DNA from 4 places in the Diaphorobacter sp. LR2014-1 genome. Region 1 is predicted to be linked to each of the others. Evidence: predicted binding sites of a transcription regulator. Region 1 holds the regulator's gene; each other region holds the start of a gene.
The links. The regulator FNR, encoded in region 1, switches genes on or off when oxygen is low (the NO sensors DNR and NnrR bind a similar motif). The targets are predictions, from matches to a motif close to TTGATNNNNATCAA.
Positions count from the first base shown of each region.

Region 2: a site for FNR is predicted at 5,667-5,680, ahead of BV908_RS11175 (type IV pili methyl-accepting chemotaxis transducer N-terminal domain-containing protein). Genes of this name have one in related genera too.
Region 3: a site for FNR is predicted at 2,998-3,011, ahead of BV908_RS00070 (hemerythrin domain-containing protein). Genes of this name have one in related genera too.
Region 4: a site for FNR is predicted at 2,151-2,164, ahead of BV908_RS13510 (DASS family sodium-coupled anion symporter). Genes of this name have one in related genera too.

Region 1 is NZ_MTBE01000003.1:95,751-102,975, forward strand. Features, by position in the region: gene BV908_RS03790 (TonB-dependent receptor) at 1-1,200, opposite strand, end outside; cobalamin riboswitch at 1,280-1,524, opposite strand; gene BV908_RS03795 (hypothetical protein) at 1,559-1,798, shown strand; gene BV908_RS03800 (cell division protein ZapA) at 1,795-2,139, shown strand; gene BV908_RS03805 (sulfite exporter TauE/SafE family protein) at 2,780-3,499, opposite strand; gene hemN (oxygen-independent coproporphyrinogen III oxidase) at 3,503-4,885, opposite strand; gene fnr (fumarate/nitrate reduction transcriptional regulator Fnr) at 5,057-5,800, shown strand; gene BV908_RS03820 (hypothetical protein) at 5,841-6,128, opposite strand; gene BV908_RS03825 (FixH family protein) at 6,205-6,465, opposite strand; gene ccoG (cytochrome c oxidase accessory protein CcoG) at 6,545-7,225, opposite strand, start outside.
Region 2 is NZ_MTBE01000013.1:24,089-31,313, forward strand. Features, by position in the region: gene BV908_RS11155 (IS110 family transposase) at 1-220, shown strand, start outside; partial or broken gene BV908_RS11160 (EAL domain-containing protein) at 239-1,927, shown strand; gene BV908_RS11165 (ChaN family lipoprotein) at 1,955-2,809, opposite strand; gene BV908_RS11170 (adenosylcobalamin-dependent ribonucleoside-diphosphate reductase) at 3,100-5,535, shown strand; gene BV908_RS11175 (type IV pili methyl-accepting chemotaxis transducer N-terminal domain-containing protein) at 5,714-7,225, shown strand, end outside.
Region 3 is NZ_MTBE01000001.1:9,346-16,570, forward strand. Features, by position in the region: gene BV908_RS00055 (SDR family oxidoreductase) at 1-661, shown strand, start outside; gene BV908_RS00060 (MarC family protein) at 661-1,299, shown strand; gene BV908_RS00065 (sensor domain-containing diguanylate cyclase) at 1,303-2,235, opposite strand; gene BV908_RS00070 (hemerythrin domain-containing protein) at 2,422-2,928, opposite strand; gene BV908_RS00075 (hypothetical protein) at 3,076-3,654, opposite strand; gene BV908_RS00080 (CsbD family protein) at 3,731-3,946, opposite strand; gene BV908_RS00085 (ABC-type transport auxiliary lipoprotein family protein) at 4,190-4,867, opposite strand; gene BV908_RS00090 (MlaD family protein) at 4,885-5,862, opposite strand; gene BV908_RS00095 (ATP-binding cassette domain-containing protein) at 5,862-6,704, opposite strand; gene BV908_RS00100 (ABC transporter permease) at 6,707-7,225, opposite strand, start outside.
Region 4 is NZ_MTBE01000019.1:12,457-19,681, reverse strand. Features, by position in the region: gene murB (UDP-N-acetylmuramate dehydrogenase) at 1-405, shown strand, start outside; gene BV908_RS13510 (DASS family sodium-coupled anion symporter) at 511-1,926, opposite strand; gene BV908_RS13505 (carboxymuconolactone decarboxylase family protein) at 2,237-2,692, opposite strand; gene BV908_RS13500 (sigma factor-like helix-turn-helix DNA-binding protein) at 2,768-3,580, opposite strand; gene BV908_RS13495 (7-cyano-7-deazaguanine/7-aminomethyl-7-deazaguanine transporter) at 3,927-4,595, shown strand; gene queC (7-cyano-7-deazaguanine synthase QueC) at 4,592-5,311, shown strand; gene argG (argininosuccinate synthase) at 5,401-6,747, opposite strand; gene BV908_RS13480 (pyrimidine/purine nucleoside phosphorylase) at 6,815-7,132, opposite strand.

The DNA of each region.
Region 1 (7,225 bases):
CGTGCTTTTGCCGCCGAACTCGCTGTCGTCGTCATAGCGCAGGTTGGCCTGCAGCGTATGGGCGCCCTGGTTCAGGCCATAGCCCAGCGCGAGCGCGTTCTGTGAGCGGTCACGCTGGAGGTCGCCCACGAACTCGGTGGCGGGGTTGTGCAGTTCGTCCTCGCGGCGCTCCAGCGCGGCTGTGAACAGATGCGCGCCCAGGCGCCACTCGTTTTGCAGCAGGTAATTGTGCAGCGTGGTCTCGGTCATGTAGAAGTTGGGCCGGGTGCTGTATTCACTCTGCCCCTGCGTGACCTGCAAGCGCGTGCTGTACACGTCGCTCCACTTGGCCAGCCATGCCAGGCTGGCCGTGCGCAATTGGTGGTGATTGCGGTCGTCGGCCGTTTTGCTGCCGTCGTACTGCGAGTTGAGGTTGCTGGCCAGCAGCGTGCCCTCCAGGCGATGGGTCGTGTCGAACTGCACGCCCAGTCGGGCATTGGCAGAGGTGCGGCGGTAGCCGTCTTCGTCCGGGTTGTAGGCGGAGCCTACGCGGGCACTGAAGCCATCGGCGCGCTCATGCGACAGCCCCAGCGCATAGTCCACCTGCTCGGTGCCGCCACTCACGCCGGCCTGCACCGTCCGCGTGCCCTGGTTGCCCAGGCCCACGCCCACGTAGGGCGCCGGCGCACCCTCACCCCTTTTGGTGAAGAGCTGGATCACGCCTCCCATGGCATCCGAGCCGTACACAGCAGCCGCTGGCCCGCGCACGACCTCGATGCGGTCGATCTGCGACAACGGGATTTGCTCCCACACCACGCCGCCGGTGGATTGCGAGTCCAGGCGCACGCCGTCCAGGTACACGGCGGTAAAGCGCGACTCCGCGCCGCGCAGGTAGACGCTGCCACTGCTGCCCTGGCCGCCATTGCGCGTGATCTGCACGCCTGGCAGGCGCGAGATCACGTCAATGACGCCTACCGCGCCGCTGGCTTCGATGGTTTCACGGTCGATGACGGACACATCGGACACGCTGTCGGCCAGCGGCCGGGCCACGCGGGTTGCCGTGATGACGGTTTCACGCAGTTGGGGTTCTGTGGCTGCCTGGGCCAGCAGGGTCTGGGACACGGCGGGGAAAGCGGCGGCCAGCGCCAGCGGCAGCACGGCGACGCGCGCGTGCACGGAAAGCGCACTCAAGCGCACATTGAACGGACGGGTGTTTGTCATGTGGGGCAAACAGAGAGATCGCCACGGCCGACCTCCCCGTCGGCACCTGGGCATAACGGCCCAGGTTTCACAAAAGGAAACGCGGAGCCACCTCGTTGGCCGGTATCCGGGCTGGCGGAACGCTCTGCATCGCCTTCCCAAACGCTTGTTCAAGGCGCTCAGTGGCTTGTCAATGAAGAGGGAGCCGAGGTACGGCTCATCCGCTGACCGTTGCGGGGGCAGCGCAGGCACAGGACGCACTCCATGGCGGAGGGCCCCTCCCTGCTTCCCGTTGAACTGCGGCATGTGAACCACGCCGCTAGCACCAACTGCGCAATTTTACGATGGTTCGCACGCCGATCCCTACAATCGGCAGCGTATGGCCTCCCCCTCTTCCATCGACCAGATCGCCGAGCGCGTTGAGCGGCTGCTGCTGCGCCATGCCGAGTTGCAGCGCACCAATGCCCTGTTGGCGCAACAGGTCGCGGCGCTCACCCAGGAGCGCGATTCCCTCCAATCCCGCCTGCAGGCGGCCCGTGCCCGCGTGAACGCATTGCTGGACCGCCTGCCTGCCGAGCCCGAACTCCCCGGCACTGCCGAGACGAAAGACGCGCCATGAAGCAGATCGAGGTACAGATCCTCCAGCAAAGCTATCTCCTGGCCTGCCCGGACGGCCAGGAGTCGCGCCTGCTGGAGGCGGTCGAGCGCGTGGATACCGCCATGACGCGCATCCGTGACGCGGGCAAGGTACGCGCGCGCGAGCGCATCGCCGTGCTGGCGGCCCTCAATCTGGCTTTCGAGATCGCCGACCGCGAAGCCGCCGATTTGGCAGCCGCCTCAGCCCCTGCGCGCATGGCCCCCACCCCGGTCGCGCCGCATGTGCACGACAGCGATGAGCGCGTGCAGCAGTTGCTCCTGCGCCTGGACGAGGCGCTGGGCGAGGATGGGCGCCTCCTATAACCATTACGGTAAAAGCCCAGCCCCTGGCCGCACACGGGCAGCCCACTACAATGAACATGTCTGCGGTGCTGCCGGGCTTTATATTTCCTTGAACCAATGCTCATTGAGCACGGGCTTGGTACATCGCCCGGTGAGCGTGATCATCTCGCGTCAGATGAACCCAACGCCTGGCTGCCCTCGCCCACCTGAACCCCCGGTTCAGGATGCCGGTCCGGCGGCATTCGCAGACACCTTTTCTCCGGTAATCGCTTGCGCCCTCGCTCCGGGTGAGTGCCAGTGACCTCAATACCTGCTCAGAAAATCCGGCGCTCCGCGGCCAGCGCGCGCAACCCACCCATCTGCAAGGCACAGAGCAGACCTTGGTAGTCGTCGCACCGATGCCAAATATCCTGGCGTGGTTCTGGCGTTCCCATTCCTTCGGCAACCTCACTGATACGCAGCGCGCGCCCCAGACGTACGGTGGCGCATCCAGTAAGGCAGCGATGGGTAGCTGGATTTCTCCACGTCGATGAGAACAGACTCGTCACTTCCGCTGGTAGAGATCTGACAGCGATACGTCACGCCTGAGCGTCTCAGTGTGCACCATTCGCTTGCCACGGCATGCTTCGCAGAGCCGCTGTGGTTCCACAAAACGCTGCTTTCAGGGCACGCACCACGGCGCCGGCTGCCCATGGACAACCTCCATCCATAGCGCCCATGCACCCAGGGAAAAAAGCACACCACCTGCCAGCCGAGACCCCCACGCCCCACCCTTCACGCCGATCCAAGCGCGAATGCGGCCAAATGTCCACGGCCCCAGCACCAGCCATACACCGCTTCCCACGCCAAACAGGACCATGCACAAGGCTCCGCGGAGCACGCTTCCGCTGAGAGCGGCAGTCAACAGTGCGGTATACAGAAGGCCGCATGGCAGGAGCGCCCAGGCCACACCCGCGGTCAGGAGCCCGCCAGGCCGAGAGACCAAGGGCTTGACCTTCGCCCAGGCAGCACGCCCCGCCCGCTCAACCCACAACGGCTGCTGCGCTTGCACCATCATCATCCCACCCCACGCGAGGATGAGCACGTGCATCAGCGTCCAAAGGGGGCGCAATGCCGAGGTGCTTTGCCCCAGCCATGCGAGTTGCTCCATGGCCAGCGCAACCACCGCCCCTGCGGCGCCGTAACCGATCAGGCGCCCCACGTGAAACTGCGCTACCCGTTGGAAGATTCCGCGACGGGACGCCCATTGAATGGTTTGGGTGGCGTCCGGCGTGCCACCCAGCCCCGTAAGCGCCGCGCAGGGAACAGAACACATCGCCAAACAGTGAGCCCCTCCCATCAGCCCCATCAGGAAGGCCGTCGTGGCCAGCGCCCACAGCATGGGTCAAATAATCCGGGAAAAGCGAGCGCGGTTGCGGTCAGCCTGCAGATACTTGTCGAACACCATGGCCACGCCGCGCACGAAATACCACCCCATGGGCGTGACTTCAACGCCCTCATCACTGATTTTCACTAAGCCCTGAGCCGCCATTTCTTGCAGTTGCTGTAATTCCGCATCGAAATAACTGCGGAAATCAATCAGCCAAGACTGTTCCAACGGCTCAAACAGCAATTCACCTTGGCACATCAACGCCATGATGACTGCGCGGCGCACTAAGTCGTCCTTGGTCAACGCCAGCCCGCGCACCACAGGCAAATGCCCCTGGTTAATGCAGTCGTAATACTCGTCTAGCGTTTTCACATTTTGGCTATAAGTAGCGCCCACGCGCCCGATGGCAGAAACGCCCAGACCAATCAGGTCGCAATCGGGCTGCGTGCTATAGCCTTGGAAATTGCGGTGCAGCCTGCCTTGCCGCTTGGCCACCGCCAGCGCATCGTCTGGCAGCGCAAAATGGTCCATGCCCACGTAGACGTAGCCGGCCTCCTGGAACACATCAAGTGACCGGGCCAGCATGGACACCTTGGCCGAAGCCATGGGCAACTCGGCCGTGATGATGCGTCGCTGCGATTTGAAGCGTTCTGGCAAGTGAGCGTACGCATACAGCGCGATCCGGTCTGGCCGCAGCTCGGCTACCTGCTCCAAGGTGCAATCAAACGACTCCGGTGTCTGTCGCGGCAGCCCGTAGATCAAATCCACGTTCACCGATTCAAACCCGAGCTTGCGAGCCGCATCGACCAACGCGAACACCTTTTCGGCAGGCTGAATGCGGTGCACGGCCTTTTGTACTTCAGGGTCGAAATCCTGCACGCCAAAGCTCAGGCGATTGAAACCCAGCTCCGCCAACAATCCCAGCCGCGCTTCATCCACGGTCCGGGGGTCCACTTCTATGGAGTACTCCCCCCCCGGAACGAGGACGAAACTGCGCCTCAGCATGCCCATCAGTTCGCGCAAACCGTCATCCGTCAGAAAAGTAGGCGTGCCTCCGCCGAAATGCAGCTGGCTCACATGCTGACCCACACCGCAGTGCGCCGTATGCAGGTCGATCTCACGGCTGAGGTAACGCAAGTAGACCTCTGCCCGCTCTGGATGCCGGGTAATGATCTTGTTACACGCGCAGTAATAGCACAGCGATTCACAAAACGGGATGTGGACATAAAGCGACAAAGGCATCGCCTTGGCTACCGAACCCACGCGACGCTGCTGCAGCGCAAGGATGTATTCCCGCTCGCCAAAAGCCTCGACAAAACGATCAGCAGTCGGATAAGAGGTGTAGCGCGGCCCTGGGACGTCAAAGCGACGCAGGAGCTCTGTTGTAACAACGGTCATGACGGGATTCCTTGCACTTTCATATCACTGTGCCGTAGAGTCCCCCATGAGTCCTTGACGTTGATCAAGCGCCCATAAGGTCCTTGTGGCGACAATTTGACTTCGGCTCAAAGTCGTCCAACGGCCTACGGCATTCCATGTCTCCCAGCCGTTCAGAGGTAAGCTCAAGCCATGAACAGGGTTCCCATGCATACGAATCTCCAGACCATCAAAGTTGCCTGCTCAAACTGCAATCTGCGTGAGCTGTGCATGCCCGTGGGTCTGGACGACCAGCAACTCAAGCGCATCGATGACATTGTTGCTGTACGACGCAAGATCAAGCGTGGCGGCACGCTTTTCCGGAACGGTGAACCCTTCACATCCCTTTTTGCTATCCGCACCGGATTCTTCAAGACCTGTGTCGCCACCGAAGACGGTCGCGACCAAGTGACAGGTTTTCAAATGGCGGGCGAGATCATCGGCCTGGATGGCATCGTGAGCGACCGTCACACTTGCGATGCGGTAGCGCTTGAAGACGCCGAAGTATGCGTCATGCCTTTCGATCGTATTGAAGAGTTGTCGCGCGAAGTAACGGCACTACAGCACCATGTGCACAAGATCATGAGCCGCGAGATTGTTCGCGAGCATGGGGTCATGCTGTTGCTGGGGAGTATGCGTGCCGAGGAACGCCTTGCCGCATTCCTGTTGAATCTCGTACAACGCTTGCATGCCCGGGGTTTCTCACAATCCGAATTGGTGCTGCGCATGACACGCGAAGAGATCGGCAGCTACCTGGGATTGAAACTGGAAACCGTCAGCCGCACGTTTTCGAAGTTCGTGGAAGAAGGTATTGTGGAAGTAAAACAGCGCCATGTGCGCATCGTCGATACCGATGCGCTGAAGCGCATTGTCAACAGCCAGCAAGCCTGCCATTAAGCCTGGGTTTTTGCTGATTCATAACTGATGGGCGGAAAGATCAGGAAACGTATTTGGCGCAATCAGCCGGCCGCGCCCCTTTGGGCACGGGGCAGCGATTCAACTCAAAGGGCGAGAGTGACAACAGCGTCGTCAATGCGCTGGAAGCCATGAGTACGAACCAGAACGTGAAAAAGGCGATGGTATACACACCTTCGCGCGAGAGATGCAGGGGTTGATCAAACCACTGCAGCGCTTCTGGATCCACGAAGGCGAACACCACCATTTCCATGACGCCCGCCATCAAAAAGGCCGGCCACGCGATCCACATCAATCGTTGCATCCACATTCGCCCATCTCCTAGCAGGTGTAGTTGACAGCCTAGCATCTGTTCTCCGGCATGCAAAGAGGACTCGCCCTGCCGGTCAGCGCGGTTGATCCTCCAGCGGAGTAGCTGCATGGTTGCGCCCCTTCATGGCAGGCGTCATGTCGCCCCCAGACTCCTTCAGGGTCTCGTTGATGTTCAATCCCCGTTGGTAATAGTCTTCCGCGATGACGGGGTCAGGTTGGCTCACGGCCAGCCAGAGGGTCACGAAGCCCGCAATGATGACTATCACCGGCCCCGCGATGACAAGCCAGACATGGCCAAACGTCCACCAAGGCTTTCCTGCGTCTTCCAGATTCATGGGGGAATTACTCGACATCGATACCAACTCCTCGCTCATTTATGAGCACAGCTTGTTCATTTGCATTCCACGACCGCCTTCAGCGAGGCACAAGGAACACGGATTTCTCTGCCACTTGGGCTTTATCACCCTGCGCTTGAATATCGAAATACACCGTATGCGATCCGGGAGATGCTGAGCCATACGGAATTTGAAGACGGACAACCACCCATCGGGATTCCGCCGGTCCAATGTCAATTGCGGTCTCGGACGCCACTTCCAGCCCTTCCATGCCGTGGGCGCTGATGGTGTAGCGCTGCGCCCCCTCCGTGGCGTTCATGATCTGCAGCCGGTAGATATTTTCCAGCTTGCCTCCCGCCACGATGCGCGAGAGCGCAGCGCGGTCGCGCACGATGTCCACCTTCAACGGGGTGCGTACCACCAAGCTGGCCAGCATGCCGACGCACAACACCACCAGCACCGCTGAATAGAACAACACACGGGGTCGCAGCACGCGTTTGAGCATTTGCGACTGGGTCCAGTGGTTCTTGACGCCGTTCTGCGTCGAGAAGCGAATCAGCCCGCGCGGATACTTCATCTTATCCATCACGGTATTGCAAGCGTCCACGCAGAGACCGCAACCAATGCATTCGTATTGCAGTCCGTTGCGAATATCGATACCCGTTGGGCAGACCTGGACACACAGCGTGCAATCGATGCAGTCACCCAGTCCCGCAGCTTTGTGATCTACGGTCTTGTTACGGGGCCCGCGAGGCTCGCC
Region 2 (7,225 bases), on a different contig from region 1:
GGTGCAGGGTGGGCGCTTTGAGATACGGCGTGTGCTGTACATGGCCACGCTGACTGCAGCGCGCTACAACCCGGTCATCCGGGCGTTCTACGAGCGTTTGAGGGCTGCGGGCAAACTGCCCAAGGTCGCCTTGGTGGCATGCATGCGCAAGCTGCTGACCACGCTCAACGCAATGGTCAGGACCGGCAAACCTTGGGACCCGTCGCTTCATCGTGCTTGACTTTGAAGACGGTTACTCAGCGAACAGCGCTGGCGCCTGGCGGCCACGGTGGTGGACAACACCATCGAAGGCGTGGTGGTCACCGATGCCGACGGCCGCATCCTCTCGGTCAACCCGGCCGTCACGCGGCTCATGGGCTATACCGAGGAAGAGTTGCTGGGCCAGAACCCGCGCGTGTTCAAGTCGGGGCGGCACGGACCGGCGTTCTACGAGGCCATGTGGGACACCATGCGCCAGACGGGCCACTGGCAGGGGGAGATATGGAACCGGCGCAAGAACGGCGAGGTGTTCCCGGAGCGCATGTCGCTCTCGGCCGTGCGCGGCGCGGACGGCGCGGTGACGCACTACGTGTGCATGTTCACCGACATCTCCGAGGAAAAGGCCCAGCACCAGCGCCTGGAGTTTCTGGCGCACTGCGACCCGCTGACCGGCCTGCCCAACCGCGCCTGGTTTGGCGAGCAGCTCGACAGCGCCGTGCGCCAGGCACAGGACAGCGGCGAGCTGATGGCCCTGCTGCTCCTGAACCTGGACCGCTTCAAGGACGTGAACGACAGCTACGGCCACGCCGTGGGCGACGAGGTGCTCAGGCACATCACCCGCCAGGTGGAGCAGAGCCTGCGCCCGGGCGATCTGCTGGGGCGGCTGGCCGGCGACGAGATCGCCGTGCTGGCCCGCCACCTGCGCCATGCGGACGGCGCGGCAGCCGTGGCGCGGCACCTGATCGCCGCGGCCAGTACGCCCTGGAGCACGCCCGATGGCATTGAGGTGGTGGTGGGCGTGAGCGTGGGCATCTGCATGTTCCCCGGGCATGCGCGGACCACCGAGGCGCTGCTGCAGGGCGCGCATTCCTCGGTGTACGGCGCCAAGGCCCGCGGGCGCGGCGCGTATTGCTTCTTTGACGAATCGCTCATTCAGGCCGCGCGCGAGCGCCTGGAGATCGAGGCGCGGCTGCGCGTGGCCCTGGCGCAGGGGCACCTGCGGCTGTACTACCAGCCGCAGGTATGCATCGCCACCGGCCGGATCATGGGGGCCGAGGCGCTGGTGCGCTGGCTGGACCCGCAGGAGGGCATGATCTCGCCCGCGCGCTTCATCCCCGTGGCCGAGACCTCGGGCGTGATCGGCCCGCTGGGCCAGTGGGTGATGCGCGCCGCCTGCGAGCAGGGCCAGCGCTGGCGCGCCGACGGCCTGCCGGAGATCCGCCTGGCCATCAACCTCTCGCCGCGCCAGTTCCAGTTGACCGACGTGGCCGCCTGCGCCGGCGAGGCGCTCAAGGCCAGCGGCTTCCCGGCCCGCTGCCTGGAGCTGGAGCTGACCGAGTCGGTGCTGGCCGAGCGGCCCGACGAGATCCGCGCCGTGCTGCAGCGGCTGCAGCAGCTGGGCGTGCGCATGGCGGTGGACGACTTCGGCACCGGCTATTCGTCCCTGGCGCACCTCAAGCGCTTTCCCATCGACGTGCTCAAGATCGATCAGGGCTTCATCCGCGACATTCCCCGCAGCGCCGACGACATGGCCATCAGCGCCGCCATCGTTGCCATGGGGCACAGCCTGGGGCTGTCGGTGCTGGCCGAGGGGGTGGAGACGCCGCAGCAGCTGGCGTTCCTGCGCGAGCGCGGCTGCGACGCCTACCAGGGCTACCTGTGCAGCCGCCCCTTGCCGGTGGAGGAGTTCGCCCGGCTGCTGCAGGCGCACAACGGCATGGCGGGCTGAGCGAGCGCGGGCTGGGGCCAGCGTCCGCTACGGCGCGGGCGGCGGGCCGGGCCAGCGCTCGCGCAGCTCCGCGCACGGGTCGTGGGGCGTCAGCGCCGGTGTGCGGTGGACGTAATCCGCTTCGCTTTCAATAGCTGCTCGCGCTTGTCCCGCTTGGGCTATTGCCACTTTTGACGTGAAATCACTCGGCAGCCACGTGGGCACGCCCAGGCTGCGCTGCACATGGCCGAAGCCCGCCACCAGCAATACCGTGCGGCCGGGGCGGTGGGCGGCCTGCACGGCGCGCGCCATGCGGGCGTCCCGCGCCAACTGGATGCGCACCATGGGCATCAGCCGCTGCGCCGGCACCAGGCCGCAGTGGCCCTCCTCGATCGCGGTGCGCTGGCGCGCCAGCGCGGCGGGAGGCAGGTGCGTGTCCAGCGCGGTGTCGCGCATGGCTTGCGGCATCTGGCTGCGCGGCAGGTTACCGCCGCGCACCGGCACGCCCGCGGCCACGGCAGCCATCACCACCGGCGCATAGCGGTCCCAGGGCCAGGCCTGTTCATCCCATTGCAGCGCGGCGCGCACCTGGGCAGCGTCCGCGTCCGGCGGCAGGCCATCGGTGCCCGCGCCTTCGGGCGCCATCTCCAACACCAGGGCCGCAAGGCGCTGGCGCGCGGCGAGCCACTGGACCGTGTGCCGCTGCCACTGTTGGTGGGCGGCGGCATCATGCTGCTCGCCCAGCAGCAGGGCGTCCACGGGCGGCCAGCGCTCCAGTTGGGCGTCCCAGGCGGCGTTGCCCGCGGTGGTTGGTGCCGACTGCTCCAGAAGTGTGGTACAGCCGGCGGCGAATGCCAGAGCCAGCGTGGCGAACAGAAAGCGGTACAGCGGTAGGGTTGGCATGCCCAATGGTAGGACGTGGCGGCATTGCAACCGGGCGTAAATGCGACTTGCATGAGGAGCGCTTTGGGCCGTAATTTGCGGCGGGCCGCGCCACGGGCGGCTGGCGTGCTACAGGAAACGGAGAGCGCAACTAGGCTGCACGGCCGCGTGACCGCCGAGGCGACAACGACTTCGCAGGGTCTTCATGTAAGGTTCGCGGCGAAGCGTCCCGCGCGGTGTGAAAATCGAGAATTGCCGCCGCGCTTGGGTCGCGGCGTGCACGTCAGTTAGATCCTTTCGGAGCCCCTTCCATGCAGCGTGAAATCACCGACCTTGCCCCCGCCCTGTCTACACAACCCATCAGCATGGATGTGCTGAAGGAGAAATACTTCAAAGACGGCGAGAGCGATGTCGAGGATCTATTCCGCCGCGTGGCGCGGGCGTTGGCCTCGGTCGAGCGCGAGGACATGCGCCAGGCCCTGGAGGCGCGCTTCCTGGACAACCTGCGTGCCGGCGCCATCGGGGCGGGGCGCATCATGAGCGCTGCCGGCACCGACATCCAGGCCACCCTCATCAACTGCTTCGTGCAGCCCGTGGGCGACTGCATCCAGGGCGTGGACGATGCGGGCTACCCCGGCATCTACGAGGCCTTGCGCGAGGCCGCCGAGACCATGCGCCGCGGCGGCGGCGTGGGCTACGACTTCTCGCGCATCCGCCCGCGCGGCGCCATGGTCAAGGGCACGGCGTCCATGGCCTCGGGGCCGTGCAGCTACATCAACGTGTTCGACCAGTCCTGCTCCACCGTGGAGAGCGCGGGCGCGCGCCGCGGCGCGCAGATGGGTGTGCTGCGCATCGACCACCCGGACGTGCTGGACTTCATCACCGCCAAGCGCACGCCCGGGCGCTGGAACAACTTCAACGTCTCGGTGGGCGTGCCCGACGCCTTCATGCAGGCCGTGGAGCAGGACCGCGAATGGGAGCTGGTGCACAGCGCTGCTCCGGGCGCCGAACTGCTCAAGGAGGGCGCGCGCCAGCGCGCCGACGGCCAGTGGATTTACCGCACGGTGCGCGCGCGCGAACTGTGGGACACCATCATGAAGTCGGCCTACGACTTCGCCGAGCCCGGCATCCTGTTCCTGGACCAGATCAACACCGACAACAACCTGCACTACACCGAGACCATCCAGGCCACCAACCCCTGCGGCGAGCAGCCGCTGCCGCCCTATGGCTGCTGCGACCTGGGGCCCATCATCCTCACGCGCTTCGTGCGCAACCCCTTCGGCCTGCATGGCGAGGCGTCGTTCGACTTCGACGCCTTCGAGCAGGCCGTGGCGACCCAGGTGCGGGCGCTCGACAATGTGCTCGACGTCACCTTCTGGCCGCTGCCGCAGCAGCAGGCCGAGGCCGCGGCCAAGCGCCGCATCGGCGTGGGCTTCACCGGCATGGGCAACACCCTGGCCATGCTGTGCAAGCGCTACGACCGCCAGGACGGGCGCGACATGGCCGTGAAGATCGCCGAGCGCATGCGCAACGCCGCCTACCGCGCCTCCGTGGAGCTGGCCAAGGAAAAGGGCGCCTTCCCCAAGTTCCAGGCCGACGGCTACCTGGCCAAGGGCACCTTCGCCAGCCGCCTGCCCGAGGACATCCAGAAGCAGATTCGTAAGCACGGCATCCGCAACAGCCACCTGCTGTCCATCGCGCCTACGGGCACGGTGAGCCTGGCTTTCGCGGACAACGCCTCCAACGGCATCGAGCCGCCGTTCTCCTGGACCTACACGCGCAGGAAACGCGAGGCCGACGGCAGCAAGAGCGAATACGTGGTCGAGGACTACGCCTGGCGCTTGTACAAGACGCTGGGCGGCGACGTGAACCAGCTGCCCGCGTACTTCGTGAGCGCCATGGACATGGCCGCCGCCGACCATGTGGCCATGATGGAGGCCGTGCAGCCCTATGTGGACACGGCCATCTCCAAGACCGTGAACGTGCCCGAGGACTACCCCTACGCCGACTTCAAGGGCCTGTACATGCAGGCGTGGCACTCGCGCCTGAAGGGCCTGGCCACCTACCGCCCGAACAGCATCCTGGGGGCGGTGCTGGAGGTGCCTGCCGCCGAGGCCAAGCCCGCCAAGGGCGAGCCCGCGCCCGAGCCGGCCCAGCCCGTCGACCCGATGCGCATCGTGATCGAAAGTCGGCCCAAGGGCGGCCTGTCGGCGGTGGCCGAGAAGATCGAGTACTGGACGCAGGAAGGCCAGAAGCGCCTGTACCTCATCGTCTCCTTCCTGCCCGTGCCCGACGGGCGCGGCGGCACGGTGGACCGCGCCATCGAGTTCTTCATGCCCGTGGGCCAGAACAGCGAGTCGCAGCAGTGGATCACCTCCAGCATGCGCCTGCTGTCGCTGGCCGCGCGCGGCGGCTTCCTGGAGCGCGCGCTGTCCGACATGCGCAAGGTGGCCTGGGACCGCGGCCCCGTGCGTCTGGGCACCTACCAGCGCGCCGACGGCGCCCAGGTGCCGCTGTGGCACGACTCGGAGGTGGCCGCCGTCGCCTATGCGGTGCAGAACATACTGGCGCGCCGCGCCGATGCGCCGCAGCAGCAGGTGCTGCCGCTGGACGAGCCCGACATGCCCGCCGGCATGCCACCCGCCATGGCCGGCAAGAAATGCCAGGAATGCGGCGCCCACGCCGTGATCCGCAAGGACGGCTGCGACTACTGCACCCAGTGCGGCGCCCTGGGCAGCTGCGGCTGACCTCGTGCACGACCCCGCGCGGCGGCAAGGCGCGGATGCTATTCAAAAGATAGCTATTTGCGCCTGCTGCATACGCCGTAAGGTCTGATTTGACCAGTGGCGGCATAGCCCGCATGGATGGCATGGGCGGCCTGATGATGGTCAAGACGCCCCGCGGCCAGACGCCTACACTCGCGCCATGCGCAAGAAACCCACGCTGTCGACCAAGCTGCTGGCCATGGGCACGGTGTTCCTGCTCGTGGCCCTGGCCTCCATCGGCTTCACGCTGTGGGTCACCTGGCAGCTCGAGGGCGGCGCAGCGGCCGTCAATGAGGCGGGCCGCCTGCGCATGAACATGCTGCGCATGATCCTGGCGCAGCAGAACGAATCGCCCCAGGAATTCGCGCGGCTGAAGCAGCGCTTCAACGACGGGCTGGAGCTGCTGCGCACCGGGGACCCCGCGCGCCCCCTGTTCGTGCCCTGGAACGACGAGACCCGCACGCAGTACGAGCACATCCGCTCGCAATGGCTTTTGCTGCAGCAGGAATGGAAGATGTCCCTGCCGCAGGAGAGCGGCGCCGCCGCCGTGGCGCGCGGCGACGCCTTCGTGAGCGAGATCGACGGCTTCGTGCAGGCCATCGAGGTGCGCATCATGCGCTGGACCGCGGTGCTGCACCTGTTCCACCTGTTTCTCGTGGCCCTGGCCATAGGTTCGGCCGTGGCCTTCATGGCGCTGAGCTATCTGCTGGTGCTCAATCCCGTGACGCGGCTGCAGCAGGCGCTTGGCCGCGTGCGCCAGGGCGACCTGGGCACGCGCCTGGAGGTGGAGACGGAGGACGAGTTCGGCCAGCTGGCGGCCGGCTTCAACCTCATGGCGCATGCGCTGCAGGCCTCGCACGAGGGCCTGGAGCGCAAGGTGCGCGAGAAGACCGCCACCATCGAGGTGCGCAACCAGCGCCTGTCCGCGCTCTACGCCGTGAGCGCGCTGGCGGGCGAGGCCGGCAGCCTGGAGGCCCTGGCCCAGGGCTTCGTGCAGCAGATCCGCAGCGTGGCCGGCTGCGATGCCGCCGCGCTGCGCTGGTCGGACGAGGCCAACCAGCGCTACGTGCTGCTGGCCGCCGACGGCCTGCCCAAGTCCCTGGCTGAGGAGGAGCACTGCCTGAACACCGGCACCTGCGAATGCGGCCAGGCGCAGGAACGGGCGCGCATGCGCGTGATCCCCATCGTCCCGGCGGGAAGGCTGCAGCTGCCGCACTGCCGCGAGGCCGGCTACGAGACCGTGGTCAGCATCCCCGTGCAGCTGCACCAGCGGCTGCTGGGCGAGGTGACGCTGTTCTTCCGCACCACGCTGGACCTGTCCGAGGACATGCGCGAGCTGCTGTCCACCATGGCGCGGCATCTGGCGAGTTCCATGGAGGGGCTGCGCGCCACGGCGCTCGAACGCGAGGCCGCCGTGGCCGAGGAGCGCAGCCTGATCGCGCGCGAGCTGCACGACTCGATCGCCCAGTCGCTGGCCTTTCTCAAGATCCAGACCCAGCTGCTGCGCGACGCCGTGGCCAAGGGCAACACCGAGGCCCGCGACCGCAGCATGGCCGAGCTCGACGTGGGCGTGCGCGAGTGCTATGCCGACGTGCGCGAGCTGCTGGTGCACTTTCGCACGCGCACCCAGGACGAGGACATCGAGGAGGCGCTGCGCGCCACGCTCTCCAAG
Region 3 (7,225 bases), on a different contig from region 1:
GGCCATCAACTACCTGCGCCACGCCGAAGCCGCGAACGGCGTGGTGCGCCAGATCGAGGCCGCGGGCGGGCGCGCCATCGCGGTGCAGGCCGATGTGGCGGTGGAGGCCGACGTAGTGACTCTGTTCGAGACCGTGGACCACCGCCTGGGGCGCCTCACGGCACTGGTGAACAACGCGGGCGTGGTGGACCGCCCTGCCCGCGTGGACGAGATGCACGGCGAGCGCCTGCGGCGCATGTTCAGCATCAACGTGCTGGGCGCCTTCTACTGCGTGCGCGAGGCGGTGCTGCGCATGAGCACGCGCCATGGCGGTGCCGGTGGCAGCATCGTCAACGTGTCCAGCATCGCGGCCCGGCTGGGTGCACCCCATCAGTACGTGGACTATGCGGCGTCCAAGGGCGCGCTGGACACGCTCACCATAGGCCTGGCGCACGAGGTGGGCGGCGAGGGCATCCGCGTGAATGCCGTGCGCCCCGGCCTGATCGACACCGATATCCACGCCAGCGGCGGCCTGCCCCACCGCGTGCGCGACCTGGCAGGCCAGGTGCCCATGGGGCGCGGCGGCACGCCCGAGGAAGTGGCCGAGGCCATCGTGTGGCTGATGTCGGACGCGGCCAGCTACACCTCGGCCACGCTCATGGACATTGCCGGGGGCCGCTGATGGACTTGAAGCCGCTCATCACGCTGCTGGCCATCGTGAATCCATTGGCCATCGTGCCGTTCTTCATCCACTACACCAGCGGTTTCAACGCCGCGCAGCGCCGGCGCACCGTCCAGGTGGCGGCGTTCAGCGCGTTTTGCGTGATCGCGGCCTGCGCGCTTGTCGGTCTGCAGATCCTGGACTTCTTCAACATCTCGCTGCAGAGCTTCCAGGTGGGCGGGGGCATGCTGCTGCTGATCAGCGCCATGAACATGCTCAATGCGCAGCCGGCCGAGGCCAAGCCGCACACCCACGAGCTGGAGCAGGGCGCCGAGAAGGCGGCCGCGGGCAGCAGCATCGCCGTGGTGCCGCTGACCATCCCGCTGCTCACGGGGCCGGCGGCCATGTCCACCGTGGTGATCTACGCCGACCGCGCGCAGAGCATCTGGCAGCACCTGGCGCTGGTGGGCTACGGCGTGGTGGTGGGCGCGGCCACGGCGCTGTGCTTTGCACTGGCCGAGCCCATCGAGCGCGTGCTCGGCAAGACGGGCATCAACGTGATGACGCGGCTCATGGGGCTGATCCTCGCGGCGCTGGCCGTGGAGGTGATGGCCGACGGGCTGAGCAAGCTGTTCCCGGTGCTGGCCGCGCGTTCATAGCGGTCAGGCCGTGGCCTCGATGCGGTTGCGCCCCGCGTGCTTGGCACGGTAAAGGCAGCGGTCCACCGTTTCCAGGAACCGCTTGGAGTCATCCTGCGTGCCGGGCAGAGCCGTGCCCATGCCCACGCTCACCGTGAGCTGCTGGCCCAGGGGCGAAGCCGCATGGACGATACCGGCGTGGGCCACCTCCTGCATGCAGCGCTGCGCCACCGCGCGCGCGGAAGATGCATCCGCGCCGGGCAGCAGCAGCACGAACTCCTCGCCCCCGTAGCGCGCCAGGCAGTCGCGCGGGCGGTGGGCGGCCTGCTGCAGCGCGCGGGCCACGCGCCGCAGGCACTCGTCGCCCTCCACGTGGCCGTACTGGTCGTTGTAGCTCTTGAAGAAATCCACGTCGAACATCAGCAGCGACAGCGGCTCTCCGGTGCGCTGCGCCTCCTGCCATTCGCGCTCGTACACCGCGTCGAACTTGCGGCGGTTGTTCACACCCGTGAGCCCGTCGCGGAATGACAGTTCCTGCAGCTCCTGCTGCAGTTGCAGCAACTGGTGCTCGTTCTGCTTGCGCTCGGTGATGTCGAACATGAAGCCCACGAGCGACACCACATTGCCCTGCAAGTCGCGCACCACATGCACCACGTCGCGGATCCACACGTAATCCCCGCCTGTGGTGAGCGCGCGGTAGTCCGCCTCGTGGTCCACGCCCGACTGGGATTGCGAAATGCAGAAGTTGACCACCCGGTCCCGGTCGTCGGGGTGCATGCGGTCGGCCCAATCCTGCACGGTGCGCCAGCTGGTGGGCGCCCAGCCCAGCAGGTCCTCGATCTGCGGCCCGATGTAGGCAAAGGTCGCCGTGGCCCAGTCGATCTTCCACGGAATGGCGCGCGTGGATTCGAGCAGGGTGCGATAAAGCGCGCTTTCGGGTGGTTCATGCGGCGTCATGGGGGCTCCGGCTGGCCGTGAAAACGCAGCAAGCTTAGCAGGGCGACGCGACAGCGGCCGTGGCGGGCGCGGGACGCCACGCCGCGCCACTCCGGCACAACCTGTCGCCAAGCGCCAAGCGCCACACGCACCCGGCGCGGCGCCGCACCGCCCCAGTTTTGCAGTTCTGTTGAGCCGGCCGATCGTTCAGGCCACGGCGGCGGGCTGAGCGGGGGTGTCGTCACCCGAAGAGCAGGCCCCACCGCAGCCGTGGATCAGATCGTCGGGCAGCGCGCCCGGCGTCTGCACGCTGCCCGTGGCGGGGTCGAAGCCCACGCGGCGCAGGTGCTGGGCGAGGGACGCGTCCATGGCGTCCGTATGCTGGGGAAACCATACGGCCAGCTCTGCAGCCATCTCGCGCAGGACATGCAGCTCGCCCTGGCGCGCGCGGTCGGTGCCCTCGCGCATGATCTTGAGCACCACCTGGTGCTGCGTGCTGTGGCAGTTGCCCGCGGCAAAGCGGGTGGCCTGCATCCAGCGGTCCTCCTGGGCGAAGTGGGCGTCGGTGTGCGCCACCAGGTCTTCCCAGGCACCGATGAGCGCCACGTCATCGGCGCTCTCCACGGCCTGCAGCAGTGCCACGAATTCCTGGTGCGTGTGGTCCATCTGCGGCAGATCCAGTGCAAGTTCCTCGGACCATTGCAATGCGGCCATGGGCGGTCTTTCCTTCCTGTGCGGCGTTGTGAAGCGGCGCGAGCTTAAGAAAAACCGCCACCGGCGGTATTGACACATGTCATGTCGGTGCCGCTCGTGGGGACAAAAAAAGCCCCGCCAGAGGCGGGGCTGCACATATTTGCCGGTTTATTGGCCGTGGGTGCGCTTGGCATCGGCCACGCACTTGTCCTTGGCGTCACCGCTCATGGTGTCGCAGCGCTCCTTGGCGGCCTTGTAGTTGGCTTCGCGCTGGGCCTCTGCGGCGTCCTTCTTGGCCTCTGCGACATCGGCGCGCTTCTCGGCGGTGGAGTCGGCGGGCTTGGCCTGCGCGCGCTGCACCTTGGCATTTTCCTTGGCGGCCACATGGGCGGCCTTGGCGTCCTTCACGCAAATGTCCTTGGCGTCGCCCTTCTGGTCGTCGCATTTTTCCTTGGCCACTTCATAGTCAGCGTCGGCACGGGCCTCGTTCACGTTGTAGGTGGCCTTGTCGCTGGGCTTGTACTGGGCTTCCAACTCGGCCTTGGCCACCTTCTCGCGGCCCTTGGCCTCCTTCATGCAGACGTCCTTGGCGTTGCCCTGCAGGGTGTCGCACTGCGCCTTGGCGGCCTTGTAGTCAGCGCCGATGCGGTCCTTGCCGGCGTTGTATTCCTCCTTGGTCATGGCCATGCCCGAAGTGGCCATCAGGGCAGCGGCCGCCAGGGCCAGCAGATTGCGTGCGTTTTTCATGGAATGTCCTCCAGATGAATGTGATGGAAATTGGATCCCGCAGGGCGCGCGAGTCGTGCCCCTGCGGCGCGTTGCGTCAGTCGTAGCGGAAGTCGGGGTTGCGCTGTTCCCAGCCCTTGAGCTGTTCCTCGGCTGCGTCCCGGGCCAGCCCGTGGCGCTCCTGCAGCTTGCCCAGCAGCTGGTCGCGCTTGCCGGCGATGACGTCCAGGTCGTCGTCGGTCAGCTTGCCCCATTGCTCCTTCACTTTGCCCTTGAACTGCTTCCAGTTGCCTTCAATGCGGTCTTCGTTCATACGTCACTCTCCTGTAGCGGTTGTTGAGGGATCGCCTGCCTGGCCCCTGTACAGCGCCGGGCATTGCGAGGCGATGAATGGACTCTAGGCAGGTGCCCGGCGGCAGCGCGTCGGTGCGCGCACGCAAGCCGCGTCAGCCCAGGGCGACAGCGGCATGTAGGCCTCCGCCCCGTCGCCGGTGCGCGGCAGGCAAAAAAAGAGACATGCGCAGCATGTCTCTGGGGGTGGGAAGGGCGCAGGCGCTCAGCGGCCGGACTGCTCCACCCATGCGGCCAGCTCCTCGGCCACCTGGGCCGCCGCATCGGCCAGGGCCTTGGCGCCGCCGGCGGCATCGGGCGTGGCGGCATCGCGCCGCGCCACGAACACCCGCTGCGCGACCAGCGTCTCACCCGCGGTGCTCGCGTCGGCCAGCACGGCGCGCACACGCACCAGGCCGGCGCTCGCCTGGGGCGCGCCGAACACATGGCTGAACTCCTCCAGCTCCAGGCGCAGCACGCTGGGCATGCGGCCGCGCTCCAGCAACACGGCCATGCCGTCGTCGCCAGAGAGCACCGCGCGGCGCTGGCCCAGGCGCTCGCGCACCGCCTGGTGCAGCAGCACGGCGGGTGGCAGGCTCCAGCGCGCCTGGGTGTAGGGGCGCAGTTGCTGGGCGTTGGTATAGGCCAGCCGGTACAGCAGCGCGGTGCTGCCCTCGGGCAGGCCCGTGGCGGTCACCTCGGCCAGCGCGATCGGGGGCAGCGGCGCGCTGGCCGCGGGGCCCGGCGCCTGCAAGGGACCGGGGCCGAAGTCGTACACATCGGCGCGCACCGGCGGCTCGGGGAGGATGGAGCAGCCCGCCACCAGGGCCAGGGATGCTAAGCAAAATATGGCCTTAGCGCTTATCTGATAAGCGCTAGCAGCTATCTTTTTGATAGTCATCATAGGATCCTTGCGATGTGTCATTGCTGTGCTGCGGGGGCGGTGAAACCGGGCTCGCCCGGTCCCGCGGCCGAGCGACCGGGCCCGTAGATGAGCGACTGCGGGTTGTCGTTGATGCCCGAGGCCGTGCGGCCCAGGCGGCGCGCGGCGCGCGCGGTCTCGTCGGCCGCATGGTTGATGCGCGGCAGCGTGACGCGGCCGAAGCGGTCGGCCGCGCCGGCCAGCGACTTGGCGCCCGCGGCGATCTCGTCGAGCGCGCCGCCCTCGGCCTGCAGCGTGCGGATGGCCTGGCTGACGTCGTTGGCGGCCGTGGCCGCGCTGCTGCCCGCCTGGCGCAGCGCCTGCAGGGTCTGCTGCGTGTCCTGCACCAGCGGCGGCACGCCCGCCAGCGCAGGGTCCAGCCGGGTGGTCACGGTGTTGTCCAGGCGGCGCGCGAGCTGGTCGATGCTGCCCGCCGCGTCGCCCAACTGCTTCAGTGCCGTGGAAAAGCGCTGCTGGTTCTCGTCGCCCAGCAGGGTGTTGATGCGCTGCGTGGCCTCCTGCACCTGGCCCAGGATGGCCGGGCCCTGCTCGGCCAGTTGGCTGAACGAGGAGCTGTGCAGCGGCAGGCGCGGCAGCCCGCTGGCGCCCGGCGGCGGCGCGGGCAGCGGCGCCTCCGCGTCGTCCAGCTGCACATGGGCCAGGCCCGTCACGCCCTGGTAGCCCAGCGTGGCGAAGGTGGTGGGGCTGATGGGTGCGTCCGCATTCACGGCGATACGGATCAGCACGTTGCCCGCGACCTGCGGGTCAAAACCGATGTGCGTGACCTTGCCTACGGCCACGCCCTTGTAGCGCACGGCTGCCTGGGGCTGCAGGCCGCTCACGCTGTCCTTGCTGGACAACTCGTAGAGCTGGTAATCGGTCTGGTCGCGCGTGAGCCACATGCCGAGGCCGGCCAGCAGCGCCGCCACGGCGATCACGAAAATGCCTGCGGCCAGGGCATGGGACTTGTTTTCCATCAGGCTTCCTTGGACGAAGAGGCGGCGGGCGGCTGGGCCATGGCACGGCGGCCGCGTTCTCCGAGAAAAAAGTGGTGAATGAAGGGATGGTCGAAGCGCGCGACCTCCTGCGGCGTGCCGGTGACGATGACGCGCCGGTCGGCCAGCACGGCCACGCGCGTGGACAGGGCGTACAGGGTATCCAGGTCGTGCGTGACCATGATCACCGTGAGGCCCAGCGCCGCATGCAGCTCGCGCAGCAGCGCGCAGAACTCGTCGGAACTGCTCGGGTCCAGCCCCGCCGTGGGCTCGTCCAGCAGCAGCAGCGGCGGGTCCATGATGAGCGCGCGCGCCAGGGCCACGCGCTTGATCATGCCGCCCGAGAGGTCCGCCGGCATGCGCGTGGCGTGCTCGGGCTTGAGCCCCGCCAGGCGCAGCTTGACCATGGCCGCGTCGTTGACCAGCGCGGGCGGCAGCGTGCCCAGCTCGCGCAGCGCGAAAGCAATGTTGTCCAGCACGTTGAAGGCCGAGAACAGCGCCCCGTGCTGGAACAGCATGCCCACGCGGCTGCTGGCGCGCTCGCCGCCGACCAGCTCAGCCGCCGAGCGGCCCAGCACCTCCACGCTGCCGCGTGTGGGCCGCGTGAGCCCCAGGATGTGGCGCAGCAACACCGTCTTGCCGGTGCCCGAGCCTCCCACGAGCGAGAGGATCTCGCCGCGCTGCACGGTGAGCTGCAGGTCGTCGTGCACCGTGAACGCTTCGTCACCCCGGCCGAACACCGTGGCCAGGCCGCGGATGTCCACCACCGGCGGCTCAACCACGGCCCGGGTGTCGGCGTCTGCGGCGGGGCGGGTGGCATCCATGGCTAGAAACCCACGTTCTTGAAGGCGACGGCGAACAGCGCGTCCACGATGATCACCATGGTGATGGCGCTCACCACCGAGGCGGTGGTGCCTTCGCCCAGGCTCTGGGTGTTGGGCTTGACGCGCAGCCCCCAGTGGCAGCCGATGAGCGCGATGAACACGCCGAACACCACCGACTTGGACATCGCCAGCCACAGGTTGGACACATTCACGGCGGCAGGCAGGGCCTGCGCGAAGTAGGCCGACGAGATGCCCATGGTCAGGTCCGCAGCCAGCATGCCGCCCGCCAGCGCCGCCAGCGTGGTCCACAGGGCCACCAGGGGCATGGCCAGCGCCAGCGCCAGCGCACGCGGCATCACCAGGCGAAAACCGTGCGGTATGCCCATGACGCGCATGGCGTCCAGCTCCTCGGTGACGCGCATCACGCCGATCTGCGCGGTGATGGCCGAGCCCGATCGCCCCGCCACGAGGATGGCGCCCAGCATGGGCCCCAGCTCGCGGATCAGCGAGATGCCCAGGAT
Region 4 (7,225 bases), on a different contig from region 1:
CGGCCCACGGCGCAGCAGATCTTTGACTGGGTGTGCGAGATCCGCCGTGCCAAGCTGCCCGACCCGGCCGTGATCGGCAACGCCGGCAGCTTCTTCAAGAACCCCACGGTCACGCCCGAGCAGTGCCAGGACATCATCGCGCGCGACCCGAAGATCGTGCACTACCCCATGCCCGACGGCACCATCAAGCTGGCGGCGGGCTGGCTCATCGACGCCTGCGGTTGGAAGGGCAAGACGGTGGGCAAGGCCGGCGTGTACGACAAGCAGGCGCTGGTGCTGGTCAACCGCGGCACGCCCGACGACAGCGTGACCGGCGGCGAGGTGATGACGCTGGCGCGCGCCATCCAGACCAGCGTGTACGAGCGCTTCGGCATCCGGCTGGAGCCGGAGCCGGTGGTGGTCTAGCAGCCGGTAGCTGCTAACCTTTTGATAGCTGCTACCGCTTATCAGTAAAGGGCTACAGGCCAAAAATGCCTGTAATCGCATGGGCCACAGGCCGGCGATGGGGCCTCAGCGCGCCGGCAGGGTCATGTAGCCCATCCAGGGCCAGTAGGTCAGCGCAAACACCACCAGCAGCGCGATGGCCACGGCGGTGAGCACCAGGCCCGTGCGCACATAGTCCTTGATGTCGAAGGTGTCGGTGCCGTAGGCCAGCATGCCCTGGGGCGAGTTCACCGGCAGGATGAAGCCGATGCTGACCACGAACTGCAGCAGCATGGTCATGCCGATGGGGTTGATGCCCGGCGTCTGCACCGCCTGCAGCACGCTGATGATGATCGGGATCATGGTGGAGGCCAGGCCTGTGGCGCTGGCAAAACCCAGGTGGATCACGATCAGGAACAGGGCCAGCAGCATGAAGATGGCGAATGCCGTGGCGTTGGCCAGGCCCAGGTTGTCCACGATCAGGCGGGCCAGCCAGGGCGCGGCCTCGGTCTTGAGCAGGGCCGCACCCATGGCGATGCCCACGGCGAACAGCAACACCGTGCCCCAGGGGAAGCCCCTTTGCGACTCCTTCCAGCCCATCACGCCCAGGCGCGGCAGCAGCATCAGTGCGATGGCTACGATGGTGGAGGTGGTGGTGTCCACGTCGTGCAGCACGCCCTCGGTCGCCCAGAAGCCCAGCAGCACCAGCGTGATGCCCAGCAGCTTCCATTGGTTGGCGGTCATGGGGCCCAGCTCGGCCAGTTGGCGACGGATGGCCTCGCGCCCGCCGGCGATGTGGTCCATCTCGGGCTTGAGCATGCGCGTCATGATGAAGTACAGCGCAAAGGTCAGCACGATGGAATACGGCGCGCCAGCCACGAACCACTCGCCCCAGGTGATGGTCTGGCCGAACTGCTTCTCGATGAAGCCGATGGCCACCATGTTCTGTGCGGCGGCCGTCTTGATGCCGATGTTCCATACGCTGGCGGTTTGCGCGGCGGTGATCACCACCAGGGCTGCGAACTTACTGCGCCGCTGCGCCCCGAAGGCCGACAGGAAGCCCAGCATGATCGGCATGAGGCAGGCCACGCGCGCCGTGGCGCTGGGAACGATGAACGACAGCAGAAAGCCCACCAGGATCGCGCCCATCGCCACGTGGTTGGCGCGCGCGGGTACGTACGACAGCACCTGCAGCGCGATGCGTTTGTCCAGCTGCGTCGCCGTCATGGCCGCGGCGATGAAGCACGCCGCCGCCACCAGCACCACGGCGCTGTTGCTGAAGCCGCCTAGCGCGTAGGGCAGCGCGGCGCGCGTGCCCATCATGGCGCCTGCCGCCTCCTTGCCTGGCACGGGGCTGATGGCCAGCAGGACGATCATCAGCGCGCCGATAACGACGGCGCTCACCGCATAGTCGAGAGCTTCCGTCATCCACAGGATCACCGCGAAAGCGAGGATGGCCAGCATCATCTGCCCGGCCTGCGGCAGGCCCGGCAGGGCGGGCATGAACGCGATGGCCAGCAGCACCGCGATGGCGGCCCATAGACCTATGCGCTGCGTGAACGTGAAGCCCCCAGCAGCGGGTGCAGGAGCGGGGGGGATGAGGCCGGGGACGATGGCATGGCAGCTTCCTTTCTCTTTGTTAGGCCCCGGCCGGGCCGAGGCTCGCGGTCATTGTGCGCCGCTGTTGCCAGGCTGCTGATGACAGTTCGCGGGTCTGTGGCGGAAGCATGACATGCGTCAAGATTTTCGGGTCCTTAGGCGGCGGCGCCCCCATGCTTGCCCTGGCGCGTTGTCAGGGTTTCCGCTCGCATGCTCAGGCTGGCGTGTGGATCCCGGGCGGGGTGCGAAAGGCGACGCTGAGCCGGTTCCACCCGTTGATCGCGACGATGGCCATCGACAGCTCCACGATCTCCGCTTCGCTGAACTGCGCGCGCACCTCGTCGTACACGGCGTCGGGCACCTGCGACTGCTCCAGGCGCGTGAGGGCCTCGGTCCAGGCCAGTGCGGCACATTCGCGCGCATCGAACACGCCGCTCTCGCGCCAGGCGCTGAGCAGGTGCAGCCGCCGGTCGCTTTCGCCATGCTCGCGCGCCTCGCGGGCGTGCATGTCGATGCAGAACGCGCAGCCATTGATTTGCGAGGCGCGCATCTTTACCAGCTCGTGCAACTGGACGGGTAGTTGCCCCGCATCGACGTGCTTTTGCAGGCCGTACATGGCGGCATAGCTTGCGGCGTGGCGAGGGAGGTTGATGCGGGGGGCTGAGGACATGGAAGGCTCCTTGCAGGGGGGAAAGGGGTGAACGCGGCGCCGCCGCGCAGACGGTGCCGGGCGAAGCGCGCAGGCCTACAGGCCGCGCAGCTTGTCGGGGTTGAGGACGGAATACACCGCGTGGATGTGTACGCCGTCGGTCTCGAAGGCCATGACGGCGCGCACGCCGCCCGCGTCGCGCAGCAGCAGCCCGGGGCCGCCGTTGACGTCCACCGCCTCCATGGTCTGGTGGCTCAGGTAGAGGCGCCACACCGACGCGGCCAGGCGTGCGATCGCACGCGGCCCGTGCAGCAGCTTGGCGGCCGCGCGCACCTTGCCGCCGCCGTCGGCGGTCCACTGCGCATCCTCGGCGAACAGCGCCAGCAGCGCCGCATGGTCCTGCGTGCGCATGGCCTGCACGAAGCGCTCCACCAGCGCACGCGAAGCCTCGGGTGTGGCCGTGAAGCGCGCCCTGCGCTGGCGCACCTGGGTGCGCGCGCGGTGCACCAGCTGGCGGCAGGCGGCCTCGCTCTTGCTGAGTACGCTCGCCACCTCGGGGTAGTCGCTGTCGAACACGTCGTGCAGCAGGAAGGCGGCGCGCTCGTCGGGCGTGAGGCGCTCCAGCACCACGAGCAGCGCCACGGACAGGTCGCTGGCCAGTTCGGCGCGTGCATCGGCGGCCGGGGCGCTGTCGCCGGCGATCCACGGTTCCGGCAGCCAGGGGCCGTCATAGGCCGTGCGTTCGATGCGCGCGGCGCGCAGCCGGTCCACGCACAGCCGGGTGACGGTGGTGATCACCCAGGCATCCTGCAGCACGTCCTCGGCATCGGTGCGGCTGCCCAGCATGCGATAGGCCACGCCCGCCAGGCGTGGGCGGTGCTGCTGAAAGGCGGCGAGGTGCTGGTCCATGGCGAGTGAGGTTGTCGCGTTCATGCCCCTAAGACGTGCGGCGCATGCATTGTGTGACGGGTGCCTTGAAAAAAATACGCGGCGCAACCCTGTGCGCGGGTGAGATGCGCAAATGTGCCTACAATCGCGCCCCGGCTCTGTTGCCACCATGGGTTCCCTCGCCCCCATCCAGGAACCTCCGCAACACCTGTAGCGCCGCACGCATCTGTGGGCTCGGTGGCCTGCGTCGATGCAAATCCTTGGGGTGGCCCTGCCACCGCTGTGGTTTGCGCTTCGCGTCCCATCCCGATTCGCCGTGTGCTGATCCCTACAGGTATTGCAGAGGTTCCATCCAAAAAGGACTGCCATGACCTCGCTGAAGGCACCATCGCGCGTGCCGTTGTACCTCTCCCTCTTGGTGGCGTTCCATATCGCCATCGTCATCGCCAGCAACTACCTGGTGCAACTGCCCATCAATTTGCTGGGCTTTCACAGCACCTGGGGGGCGTTCAGCTTCCCGTTCATCTTTCTGGCCACCGACCTGACGGTGCGGCTCATCGGCAAGGCCGAGGCGCGCCGCGTCATCACCCGCGCCATGCTGCCGGCGCTGGTGGCGTCGTATGTGGTGGGCGTGCTGTTCCACGAAGGCCGCTTCAACGGCTGGGCGGCGCTGGGTGACTTCAACACCTTCGTGTTCCGCATCGCCTTTGCCAGCTTTGCCGCCTACGTGCTGGGGCAACTGCTGGACATCCAGGTATTCGACCGTATCCGCCAGAGCAGCCGCTCGTGGTGGCTGGCGCCTGCAGCGGCGTCGGTGTTCGGCCAGGCGCTGGATACGGCGGCGTTCTTCTCCATCGCCTTCTGGCGCAGCCCTGACGCGTTCATGGCCGCCCACTGGGGCGAAATCGCCGTGGTGGACTATGTCATCAAGCTGGCCGTGAGCCTGCTGTTCTTCGTGCCGGCCTACGGCGTGGCGCTGGCCGCCATCGTGCGCAGCATGCGCGAGGGCGCGGCCCCGCTCGCGACCGCGCCATGAGCCGCCTGCCGCAGCGGCGCGCGCTGGTGCTGCTGTCGGGCGGGCAGGACTCCGCGACCTGCCTGGCCTGGGCGCTGGCGCGCTATGGGCATGTGGAAACCCTGGGCTTTGACTACGGGCAGCGCCACCGCGTCGAGCTGGACTGCCGGCAGCGGCTGATCGACGGTGTGCGCGCCCTGCCGTGGCCGGGACAGTTGGGGCCGGACCACATGCTGACGGTGGACGTGCTCGCGCAGCTGGGCGGCAGCGCCATGACCGAAGACGTGGCCATCGCCATGCAGGCGGACGGTTTGCCCAACACCTTCGTGCCCGGGCGCAACCTGCTGTTCTTCACCCTGGCGGCGGCGCTGGCCTATCGGCGCGGGCTGGATGTGCTGGTGGGCGGCATGTCCGAGACCGACTATTCCGGCTACCCCGACTGCCGCGACAGCACGCTGAAGGCGCTGCAGGTGGCGCTGAGTCTGGGCGTGGACCGCCCGCTGACGCTGGAAACTCCGCTGATGTGGCGCAGCAAGGCCGACACCTGGGCCCTGGCGCAGCGGCTGGGCGGCGACGCCCTGGTCGAACTGATCCGGTGTGAGTCACACACCTGCTACCTGGGCCAGCGCGGCGACCTGCACGCCTGGGGCCACGGCTGCGGCGGCTGCCCCGCTTGCGAACTGCGCGCACAGGGGTGGGAGCAGTGGACCGCGCAGCGCTCTTTGAACGGCGCATAAAAAAACACCCGGCATGCCTGCCGGGTGGTTGCTTCTGTTTTTATAGCTGCTAGCGCCCGTCCATAAAGCGCTAGAGGCCTGTTTGATACTTATTTTTTCTTCGCGCTGCCGTCTTCCAGCTGCGCCAGCGCGGCATTGCCGCCCAGCGACAGCAGGCCGGCGCGTGCATACACGCCCAGCTTGCCGCGCGTGTCGGAGATGTCCAGGTTGCGCATGGTCAACTGGCCGATGCGGTCCAGTGGGCTGAACGGCGCGTCTTCCACCTTTTCCATCGACAGGCGCTCGGGTGCGTAGGTCAGGTTGGGCGACTCGGTGTTCAGGATGGAGTAGTCGTTGCCGCGGCGCAGCTCGAGCGTCACGGTGCCGGTCACGGCGCGCGCCACCCAGCGCTGGGCGGTCTCGCGCAGCATGATGGCCTGCGGGTCGAACCAGCGGCCCTGGTACAGCAGGCGGCCGAGCTTCAGGCCGTTCAGGCGGTACTGCTCGATGGTGTCTTCGTTGTGGATGCCGGTGACCAGGCGCTCGTAGGCGATGTGCAGCAGCGCCATGCCGGGGGCTTCGTAGATGCCGCGGCTCTTGGCTTCGATGATGCGGTTCTCGATCTGGTCGCTCATCCCTAAGCCGTGGCGGCCGCCGATGCGGTTCAATTCCAGGAACAGCTCCACAGGGTCGGCGATCTCCTTGCCGTTCACGGCCACGGGTTGCCCCTCGTCGAAGGTGACCGACACTTCTTCGGCCGGCACGTCGACTTCGGGCTTCCAGAACGCCACGCCCATGATGGGGTTGACGATGCGGATGCCGCTGCTGAGGAACTCCAGGTCCTTCGCCTCGTGCGTGGCGCCCAGCATGTTGCTGTCGGTGCTGTAGGCCTTCTCGGCGCTCATCTTGTAGCCGAAGCCTTCCTTGGTCATGAAGGCCGACATCTCGGCGCGCCCGCCCAGCTCGTCGATGAACTTCTGGTCCAGCCAGGGCTTGTAGATCTTCAGCGCGGGGTTGGTGAGCAGGCCGTAGCGGTAGAAGCGCTCGATGTCGTTGCCCTTGAAGGTGGAGCCGTCGCCCCAGATGTGGACGTCGTCCTCCTTCATCGCGGCCACCAGCATGGTGCCCGTCACGGCGCGGCCCAGCGGCGTGGTGTTGAAGTAGGTGATGCCACCGGTGCTGATGTGGAACGCTCCGGCCTGGATGGCGGCAATGCCCTCGTGCGCCAGCTGCGTGCGGCAGTCGATCAGGCGGGCCTTCTCGGCGCCGTATTCCATGGCCTTGCGGGGAATCTCATCGTAGTCGGCTTCGTCAGGCTGGCCCAGGTTGGCGGTGTAGGCGTAGGGCAGGGCGCCCTTGTTCTTCATCCAGCGCAGCGCGGCGCTGGTGTCGAGGCCGCCCGAGAAGGCGATGCCGACCTTCTGGCCGACGGGGAGGTGTTGCAGGATGGTTGCCATGGGATTCTCTTGAAAAATTGATAGCTGCCCGCGCTTGCCTAGTAAGCGCTAGAGGCCTAAAACATGCTCAGCCGTAGTGGCAGATGTAGTGGAAGGCCTCGGTCACGCGGATGTTGAATTTGGAATTGCCCGGCACGCTGAACTTCTCGCCCGCGCCCACCTTGACCCAGGCGTCGGTGCCGTCCAGCTGGTATTCGCAGGATCCGCCCACGCATTCCATGATCTCGGGTGCGCCCGTGCCGAAGGTCAACGTGGCCGGCAGCACCACACCCACCGACTTCTTCGTGCCATCGGGGTACGTGAGGTTGTGGCTCACGCACTTGCCGTCAAAGTACACATTGGCCTGGGTGGTGACGGAAACACCGTCGATTTTTTCGGTGGTCATGGATGGGGACGCAGAGGATGGGACAAACCATCAATTCTAGAGCCTGCGCGTGCCGGCGCGGCCCGTGCGGGCGCGGGGCGGCGTTTGCCCCGC